DNA from 4 places in the Priestia sp. VA7 genome. Region 2 is predicted to be linked to each of the others. Evidence: riboswitches for the same ligand, from Rfam matches in the RefSeq annotation. Region 2 holds a riboswitch; each other region holds the start of a gene.
The links. A riboswitch is a leader RNA that binds a small molecule or an ion and turns the genes downstream of it on or off. The one in region 2 is predicted to bind S-adenosylmethionine.
Positions count from the first base shown of each region.

Region 1 (2,206 bases), on a different contig from region 2:
CTGACATTCCGCCAATACCTTCTGTCACAGTTTTAGCAAGAGAAGAAAGCGTGTAGCTTCCGTCAGCTAATCCGATCACGCCGGCCAATACAATTCCTCCGGTTAAAATACTTAATACGTTTGCACCAAATATTGCAGCGACTAAGACGCCCACATAAGGTAAGATTTTAAACCAGCTGAAGTCTTTAATTTCTACTGATGACGTGTTGCCTAGCGTCATTACAAGCAATAAAATTACCGTAACAATCGCTGCAGGAAGTACAATAAAAAAGTTCACTTTTAATTTATCTGACATATTTGTTTTTTGCGTACGAACTGCTGCAATAGTCGTATCAGAGATTACGGATAAATTATCTCCAAACATTGCACCACCAACAACGGCAGCAATTGCCAATGTAATGGATACATGCGCTTGCTCACTGATCCCTACAGCGATAGGTCCTAGCGCTGCGATTGTTCCCATTGACGTTCCCATCGAAATTGAAATGAATGCGCCAATAACAAAGATTCCGACTACCACTAAGCTTTGCGGAAGCACAGACAGAGCTAAGTTTACCGTTGAATCAACAGCTCCCATGCCTTTAGCCACTTGAGAAAAAGCACCTGCTAAAATAAAAATAAGCACCATAATAATGATATCAGGATGTCCTGCTCCTTTAGCAAAACGTTCCACTTTTACATTAAGTGAATCTTTGCGGTTCATAACCAGCGCCACAATGGCTGCAATGATAATGGCTACTAATACAGGCAGCTTATAAAAATCTCCCGTTATAATTCCTGATCCGACAAACAGGACTAAAAAGACGCCCAGCGGTAACAGCGCCCAGCCGTTTCCTTTTTGTTGTTCCATTCTTAACACCTCTTGTTTACGTAATAAAAAAAGACCTCTTCTTATTGATAAGAAGAGGTCTCTTATTTGTATCATAAGATTACCCTTCTCATCTTCCAAACGAAACATCGTCTGCTGGATTTGGCACCGCACTGCGTACAGCCAGTTGCCGAGACATCATAGGGCCAGTCCCTCCGTCTCTCTTGATAAGAAGTTTATAGTTGTTTTAAAAATAGTCTTTCACTACTGTAAGCTCTTTTTATTTAATTGTCAAATGCTATTTTAGAAAAATATATAGTGCGAAAATTCTCACATCAATTAGCTACGTCTCGTTTCAAAAACGCTGCCCATGCCACGCCCATAAAGAAGACAAAATGCGCCACCAAGATGAAAATGGAAAATGGAATTGTCATGCCGTCAAACATCGTCTTCATTCCGTCCATATACTGCACAAAGTTCGTGTTGGCGAACAGTAAAAATTTCCCCCACCATAAACCAAACTGTGATACTAGTCCTGTTACAGCTTTCGCCCCGATACTTACGACAATAGCCAGACTGGAAGCAAGCGCGCTGTTTCTAAATAAAGACGACAGCATGAATGCGAACGTCATCATCATAAACGTTTCCATATACGCACTGTCATACGTAAGCGTAATATTTTTAAGCAGCTGCGCATCTCCTTCTAGACTGGTAAATCCAAAGAACAAGGCTCCCCATACAAACGAAAAAAGCAAATAGCTCAGTAAATAATACAAGCTAATTAAAATGAGGGTTAGGTACTTGGATGCTAAAATCGTTGAACGTCTAGCAGGGCGAATTAAAAGAAGCTTAATGGTACCTGCCTCAAACTCTTTTGCAACCATTGCCCCTCCAACAGCAAGAGCGAAAAATTGAACGAGAATCAGCATACCTGAACTAAATGACAGGAAGTTCAAAATGTTGTCTTCTGTCCCTGCACTGTTTGCTACTTTTTTCATTAATAGAGCCATACAAAGAGTTAAAATACCGATGGTAATAAACGTGACTTTTGTGCTTCTTTTGTAAAACCATTTCATATGTTCATTTTGAATTAGCTTAAGCATGGTGCTCTCCTTCCGTAACGGACATAAACGAATCTTCAAGCGTCTCATACACAGGAGTGATTCGGTAGACTAAAATATCGCTGTCCACTAATTTTCTATTTACAGCTGGAATTTGTTCTTTTACAATCGCCACGTCGATAATATGTGATCTCATCGTTACTTCAAATTCTTGTGATAAAAGAGCCGCTGCTTTTTGCGCGTCAGACACCTCAAATTCTACGTACATTCCTTGGTCTTGACGATTTGGAGATAGATCTTGAATGGCTTTTAACTCACCGTCTTGAATAATGCCAAC
Region 1 covers NZ_JBVQPN010000004.1:522,967-525,172, reverse strand. The annotation lists gene AC0C45_RS20505 (Na+/H+ antiporter NhaC family protein) at 1-850, opposite strand, end outside; SAM riboswitch class I at 936-1,042, opposite strand; gene AC0C45_RS20500 (ABC transporter permease) at 1,144-1,911, opposite strand; gene AC0C45_RS20495 (ABC transporter ATP-binding protein) at 1,904-2,206, opposite strand, start outside.
Region 1: linked by a shared signal. The riboswitch ahead of AC0C45_RS20505 (Na+/H+ antiporter NhaC family protein) and the one ahead of metK (methionine adenosyltransferase) in region 2 are both predicted to bind S-adenosylmethionine.

Region 2 (2,206 bases):
ACAGTGCATGGATAGAATATTGTTTTGAGGAAGCAAGAAGTTCATCACTGAGAAAATAGATTTTTTCATTTCACCAGCGTATTCAGTTCCTCCAATTAGCACAATGCGTCGCTCTAACGAAAGAATAATGAAGGTTTCAGAATTCGTCCCGTCTGTTTCAGGATCAGCTTTGAACGTTGGAGCTGCTACAATTGTAAACGGCTTCACATCATCATTTGTTTTTTGTTCGGCTGAAGGGCGAATGAATAACTGCTGAGCGAATAGGTTGTGCCATGCAAATTCATTAACTACTTGAATTGGTAACTGATACTTTTTATCAGCTCCAGCATATCCATTAAAAACAAAAAGTTCATCCTGCTTCTTTAAGTGGTTTAAGACTTTTTTGTATAGCGCATCGAATCGCTGAGCAGAAATTGGCTGATTGACAGGTCCCCATTCAACCGTTTTTGAAGACACAGCATCGCTTACAATAAATTTATCTAAAGGAGAGCGACCTGTATATTTTCCGGTTTCGACTGACACAGCACCTGTAGAAGTCAACGTTCCTTCGCGTCGAGCTAGAATTTTTTCAACAAGTTGTGGAACAGATAATTGGTGTTTTGTTGTTTTTAATTGAAGCAAACCATTTAATTCGATAGACATATCAACAGTACTCATGTGCACTACCTTCCTTTTTTAGCTATTATTTATTCATTAATGTTTGAAATTTATAATTAGTATAACACATTTATTTAATTATTCTATACTATTTAACTAAAAATGTTTGTGTATTATAAAAAAATGTACATTATACCTATTTTGGACACCTGTATATGTGCTAGGAGAGAAAAAAGTGAAGCTATTTTAAGTGAAAGCCTCATTTTGATCTGTCTTATTAACTAAACTTAGTGATGATTCTTAATAAGGTGTACTATTTCGGAATTTGAGTATGTTACATTAAAACAGATTCAAACATAAAGAGATGATTTCCATTTGAATGTTGTTGACAGTGAAGCGCTTTTTCATGTATTATATGTCCTTGAACGGATACTCTCTTATCCCGAGCTGGTGGAGGGACAGGCCCTATGAAACCCAGCAACCATCGTCATTTTTTTGTGTAGACGATAAGGTGCTAACCTGATGCAAGGGCACAACCTTGATCGATAAGAGTGAAAGGCTTATGTAGAATTTGATACCTTTCCTCGATACAAGGAAAGGTTTTTTTATATTTTTTAGCGTGTAATGAAAATAAGGGAATGAGTACCGTATCACAATGTATCGTATTTATAAGGAGGAAAACTGATGTCAACACAACGTCGTCTGTTCACGTCAGAATCTGTTACAGAGGGACATCCCGATAAAATTTGTGACCAAATTTCTGACTCAATTCTTGATGCTATCCTAGCAAAGGATCCAAATGCTCGTGTTGCTTGTGAAACAAGCGTAACAACTGGTTTAGTTTTAGTAAGTGGTGAAATTACAACTTCTACTTACGTGGATATTCCTAAAACAGTTCGCGAAACAATTAAAGGAATTGGCTATACTCGTGCAAAATACGGATTTGATGCTGAAACTTGTGCAGTATTAACATCTATCGACGAGCAGTCAGCTGATATCGCTGCTGGTGTAGACCAAGCGTTAGAAGCACGTGAAGGTCAAATGTCAGATGAAGAAATCGAAGCAATCGGAGCTGGAGACCAAGGCTTAATGTTTGGTTATGCATGTAACGAAACAAAAGAATTAATGCCTCTTCCAATTTCATTAGCTCATAAACTTGCTCGCCGTCTAACAGAAGTACGTAAAGAAGAAATTCTTCCTTACCTTCGCCCGGATGGTAAAACACAAGTAACAGTTGAATATGATGAAAACAACAAACCTGTTCGCATCGATACAATTGTTATTTCAACTCAGCATCATCCAGAAGTAACGTTAGAGCAAATTCAACGTAACTTAAAAGAATATGTTATTAATCCAGTTGTTCCAAACGAGTTAATTGATGAAAATACAAAGTATTTCATTAACCCAACAGGCCGTTTCGTAATCGGCGGTCCTCAAGGAGATGCTGGTTTAACTGGTCGTAAAATTATCGTTGATACTTACGGCGGATATGCTCGTCATGGCGGCGGTGCATTCTCTGGTAAGGACGCAACAAAAGTAGACCGTTCAGCAGCTTATGCAGCTCGTTATGTTGCGAAAAACATTGTAGCAGCTGATCTTGCTGATAAAT
Region 2 covers NZ_JBVQPN010000001.1:39,638-41,843, forward strand. The annotation lists gene pckA (phosphoenolpyruvate carboxykinase (ATP)) at 1-657, opposite strand, end outside; SAM riboswitch class I at 1,032-1,149, shown strand; gene metK (methionine adenosyltransferase) at 1,282-2,206, shown strand, end outside.

Region 3 (2,206 bases), on a different contig from region 2:
GCAAAGCCGGAATGGTACTTTTACCCTTGTTCAGGACAATCAAGTATTACGCTTACAACCAAGACATGTTAAAACCATTTGTGTAGGAGCAAAGGGATCTTTTAAACAAAATAATAATCAAGATGATGAGCAGAAAGAGGAAAATACAAATACTGAAGACGGAGGATCAGCAGAAGGCACTCCAGAAGGTCGTACAGGAAGAAGCCGCCGCACAGGTTCATATTCGTCAAGAAAAAGCCGCCGCACAGATTCACACTCATCAGCGTCAAGAGAGCAAGTCATCCAAACAAAAAATTATCGCTGGAAAGCATAATGAATAAGAACAAAAAAGGTGCTTATAAAGCACCTTTTCTGTCATATAGGAAAGGGGGAGGAGAATGAGTATCAATCGCTATATTAATAAAATTGTAGAAGTAGATATTTCAGGAAATACTAAGTTTGTTGGCAGACTTGTTGACCTAGGATTAGATGTCATGATTTTGTATAATGGACATGATTATTTGTATATTCCTCTTTTACACATGCATCGTTTGCGGGAAGTATCAGAAGAAGACTATACGGTTTTACGTGAAATAGAAGAGAACTTAATAGAAGAAAGTCAGCGGATTTCTTATCGTAATATTTTACAGCAGGCAAAAGGGAAATTTATTGAAATTTATGTAACAGGAGGAAAATCATTGCATGGCTATATTACAAGCGTGCTGAATGATTATCTTGTGTTTTATTCTCCAGTGTATAAAAATGTCTTTGTTTCTCTGCATCATTTGAAATGGCTTACCCCTTACAGTAATGAGTTAACCCCTTATTCTTTAAGTGACAAAGAGCTCCCAGTAAGACCTGCCTCTGCACCTTTTGTCAGAAACTTTGAAGAGCAGCTTAAAAAATATGAAAATCAACTGGTCGTATTAGATTTAGGGGATCAATCAGAAAAAATTGGCGTACTTAAAGAAGTTTCTAATAATATTGTTGAACTAATTACGGCAAATGGAGAAAGTATGTATTGGAAGTTAGCTCACGTAAAATCTGTACACTTGCCTTAGAAAAAGAGACCTCGCTTTCGTCTCTTTTTTTATGTGCTTATCAGGACAAGTATATTGAATAAACAAATGAGACGATTTAAATTTTTTAGAAAATTATGTTGACAATACAGAAAATCTCTATTAAAGTTATTAACAACAAACGTTAATCACCAACAATTATATAGAACTCTTATCCAGAGTGGCGGAGGGACTGGCCCTGCGATGCCCGGCAACCATCAAATGAAACATTCATTTGAACGGTGCTAATTCCTGTGGAACATCAGTATTGTTCTAACAGATGAGAGAAATCGTGTATAAACGAACACTCTTCCATCTGTGAAGAGTGTTTTTTATTTTGAGTTAAGGAGAGAAATAGATGGAAATTGAAACTTTATTAGTTCGTTCAGGAGTAGGCCGTGACCCTTCAACAGGTTCTATTACAACACCCATTTACCAAGCATCAACATTTGCTCATCCTGCTTTAGGGCAAAGTACAGGATTTGACTATGCACGTACGGCAAATCCTACTCGTACAGCATTGGAAGAAGCAATTGCTGCTTTGGAAAAGGGAGAAGTAGGAGTAGCATTCGCTTCAGGAATGGCGGGTGTAATGGCAGTTTTAGCACTATTTAAAAACGGAGATCATTTAATTGTATCAGAGGATTTATACGGAGGAACGTACCGAGTACTAAATGAAATTTTTTCAGAGCAAGGAATTACTGTTTCGTACGTCAACACAGCCCATCTCGAACAAGTAAAAGATGCGCTTCGTCCCAATACGAAAGCTTTATTTATTGAAACACCTACGAATCCAATGATGCACGTGACTGATTTGCCAGAAGCAATTGCGTTAGCTAAACAGCATGATTTGCTTACTATCGTTGACAATACCTTCATGTCCCCTTATTATCAGCGTCCTTTAGAGCTTGGAGCAGATATTGTGATACATAGTGCAAGCAAATACATTGGGGGTCATAATGATGTAGTTGCTGGTCTTGTAGTGGCTCGATGTAGTAGCTTAGGAGAGAAAATTCGTTTTTATCAAAATGCAGCTGGGGCAATCTTAGGTCCACAGGATAGCTGGCTGTTATTACGCGGTGTTAAAACGCTAGCGCTTCGTATGGAAAAGCATAATGAAAATGCACTGAAAATTGCAAATTGGCTTACTGCTCATGATCTCGTGGAAA
Region 3 covers NZ_JBVQPN010000002.1:795,294-797,499, forward strand. The annotation lists gene AC0C45_RS10560 (spore coat protein) at 1-313, shown strand, start outside; gene AC0C45_RS10565 (hypothetical protein) at 378-1,040, shown strand; SAM riboswitch class I at 1,207-1,324, shown strand; gene AC0C45_RS10570 (trans-sulfuration enzyme family protein) at 1,396-2,206, shown strand, end outside.
Region 3: linked by a shared signal. The riboswitch ahead of AC0C45_RS10570 (trans-sulfuration enzyme family protein) and the one ahead of metK (methionine adenosyltransferase) in region 2 are both predicted to bind S-adenosylmethionine.

Region 4 (2,206 bases), on a different contig from region 2:
TCGCCGCACGGAATGCTTTTCCTCCTCCGATAGCTCCGTCTGGATGACCGTGAACTCCGCCTCCTGCATTAATAATGCTGTCGATTCCAAAGTCCTTCACAAGCTGCGGTACCATTCCAGGATGAATTCCTGCTGAAGGAACCGGGAAAGACTGCTTATATTTGTATACAGGACGCGTTAATTCGTAGGTAATGCCTGTCGTATCTTCAAGAGAAAGCGCTACGCTTCCGTATGGTGATGGAAACAGTGAGAAATCTGCTCCGACTAAACGCAATAGCTTTCCAAGCAGCAATGAATTTGAAAAACCGTAAAACTCTGACGGCGTAAGCGCTCCGCTAACAGCTGGGTGCGCCATAATCGGCAATTCAATTTCATCATCTTCTCGAAGTGCCTGCAGTACGTCTAACCCGTAAGCAAATACGTTGAATAAAAGAGCATCGGCTCCTAGCTCAGCTGCTTTTCTCGCTTTTTCTTTTAACTCAAACGTTCGTCCCGTTAAATTAACAGCATACAGCGTGCGGTGTCCCGTTTTTTCGTATACTTCATTCAGTACTTTTTTTCCTTCTGTAACGCGAGCTTCAAAAGGTGTTCGTTCACTATCAAACAAAATCTCGTCGTCTTTAACCAAATCCACTCCGCCAAGCGCTTGCTCACGCAGCTGAGTTGTTAAGTACGTCATATCTCTTCCAATCACGCCTTTAAAAATACTCATCACAAGCGGACGGTCATAAACGCCTAGTTTCTCTCGGATACCTTCTATTCCAAAGCGCGGTCCTGGGAATTCAGCTAATAATTCATCAGGAAAATCCAAGTCTAATAATTTCACTTTTCCATCAAGTGATAGTTTTCCGAAAACCGTAACTAAAATAGCCGGTAAATCTCTTGAAAAGTTGGCAGTTGGATAAGCAATTTTGACAATAGCCTGCTTAATTTCTCCGCCTAAATATCCATTTACACGTTCGCAATCTTGAAGCTCAGTTACGGACACGACGCGCCCTTTATGCTTTTGAAGCTGCTGCTGATCTAAAAGCGGCAGATTTGTCCATGAGCCGACGGTTAGTCCTAAAGCGATTCCTTCCGCTTTTTTATGAAAATTTCCTTTATTATCATGTAGTAAGTAGCTTGCAACGATTTCGCTCATTATGCTAAAAACTCCCTTGCTGTTTAATATCGTTAATAAAAAAAACCTCTTCTGTGATTAAGAAGAGGCTTTCGTTGCTCTTCTTATCTCTCAGCTGCGGCTGCAAGAATTAGCACCGTGCTTAACATGCGTTAAGTCGGTTGCCGGGCTTCATCGGGCTAGTCCCTCCACCTACTCTTAATAAGAAAGTTGCTATTTATTTAAATTGAATTCGTAGATTATATACTAAATAAAAAATACCGCTAGGATTTATCGGTTATTAATCTCGTTAACTTCTTACATATTAAGCCAACTCAAAAAGGATTGTCAATGCGTTTTTAAAATAAATTTAATTTTTTTATTCGAGATACAGCTTCTCTCATGCGCTCTTCATCCGTCAGCAGTCCTACGCGCACATAGCCTTCACCATATGTTCCAAAGCCTACACCAGGAGCAACCACAACGTGGGCTTTTTCAAGGAGTAAATCTGAAAACTGTTCGGAAGTATATCCTTCAGGAACTTTTAGCCATGCAAAAAAGGAGCCTGCTGGAGATGTAACATCCCAACCAATTTCTCGAAGCCCTTGAATAAAGGTATTGCGTCTAGATTCATAGCGCTTAACTAAATCATTCACACATTGTTGAGATTCCAACAGAGCTGCGGCTGCTGCCTCTTGAACGGCCCCAAAGAGACTGACATACATATGATCTTGAAGAAGATTAATAGCTTCTACTACACTTTCATTTCCTACAGCAAATCCAACTCGCCATCCCGCCATGTTATACGTTTTAGAAAGAGTATAAATTTCAATTCCCGTCTCTTTTGCACCAGGCGTCTGTAAAAAACTGATTGGCTTTTTACCATCAAACCCAATTGCTCCGTAAGCAAAGTCGTGTACCACACAAATATCGTGCTTGGCAGCAAACGCCACGGTGTCTTCAAAAAATTCTGCCGTTGCCACTGCACCAGTAGGATTATTCGGATAGTTTAAAAACATGAGCTTTGCCTGTTCTTTAGCACGTTCACTTATCTCTTCGTATACGGGTAGAAAATGATTTTCAGCCGTGAGAGGCATCACTTCCATC
Region 4 covers NZ_JBVQPN010000002.1:639,994-642,199, reverse strand. The annotation lists gene mtnW (2,3-diketo-5-methylthiopentyl-1-phosphate enolase) at 1-1,141, opposite strand, end outside; SAM riboswitch class I at 1,222-1,328, opposite strand; gene AC0C45_RS09750 (pyridoxal phosphate-dependent aminotransferase) at 1,459-2,206, opposite strand, start outside.
Region 4: linked by a shared signal. The riboswitch ahead of mtnW (2,3-diketo-5-methylthiopentyl-1-phosphate enolase) and the one ahead of metK (methionine adenosyltransferase) in region 2 are both predicted to bind S-adenosylmethionine.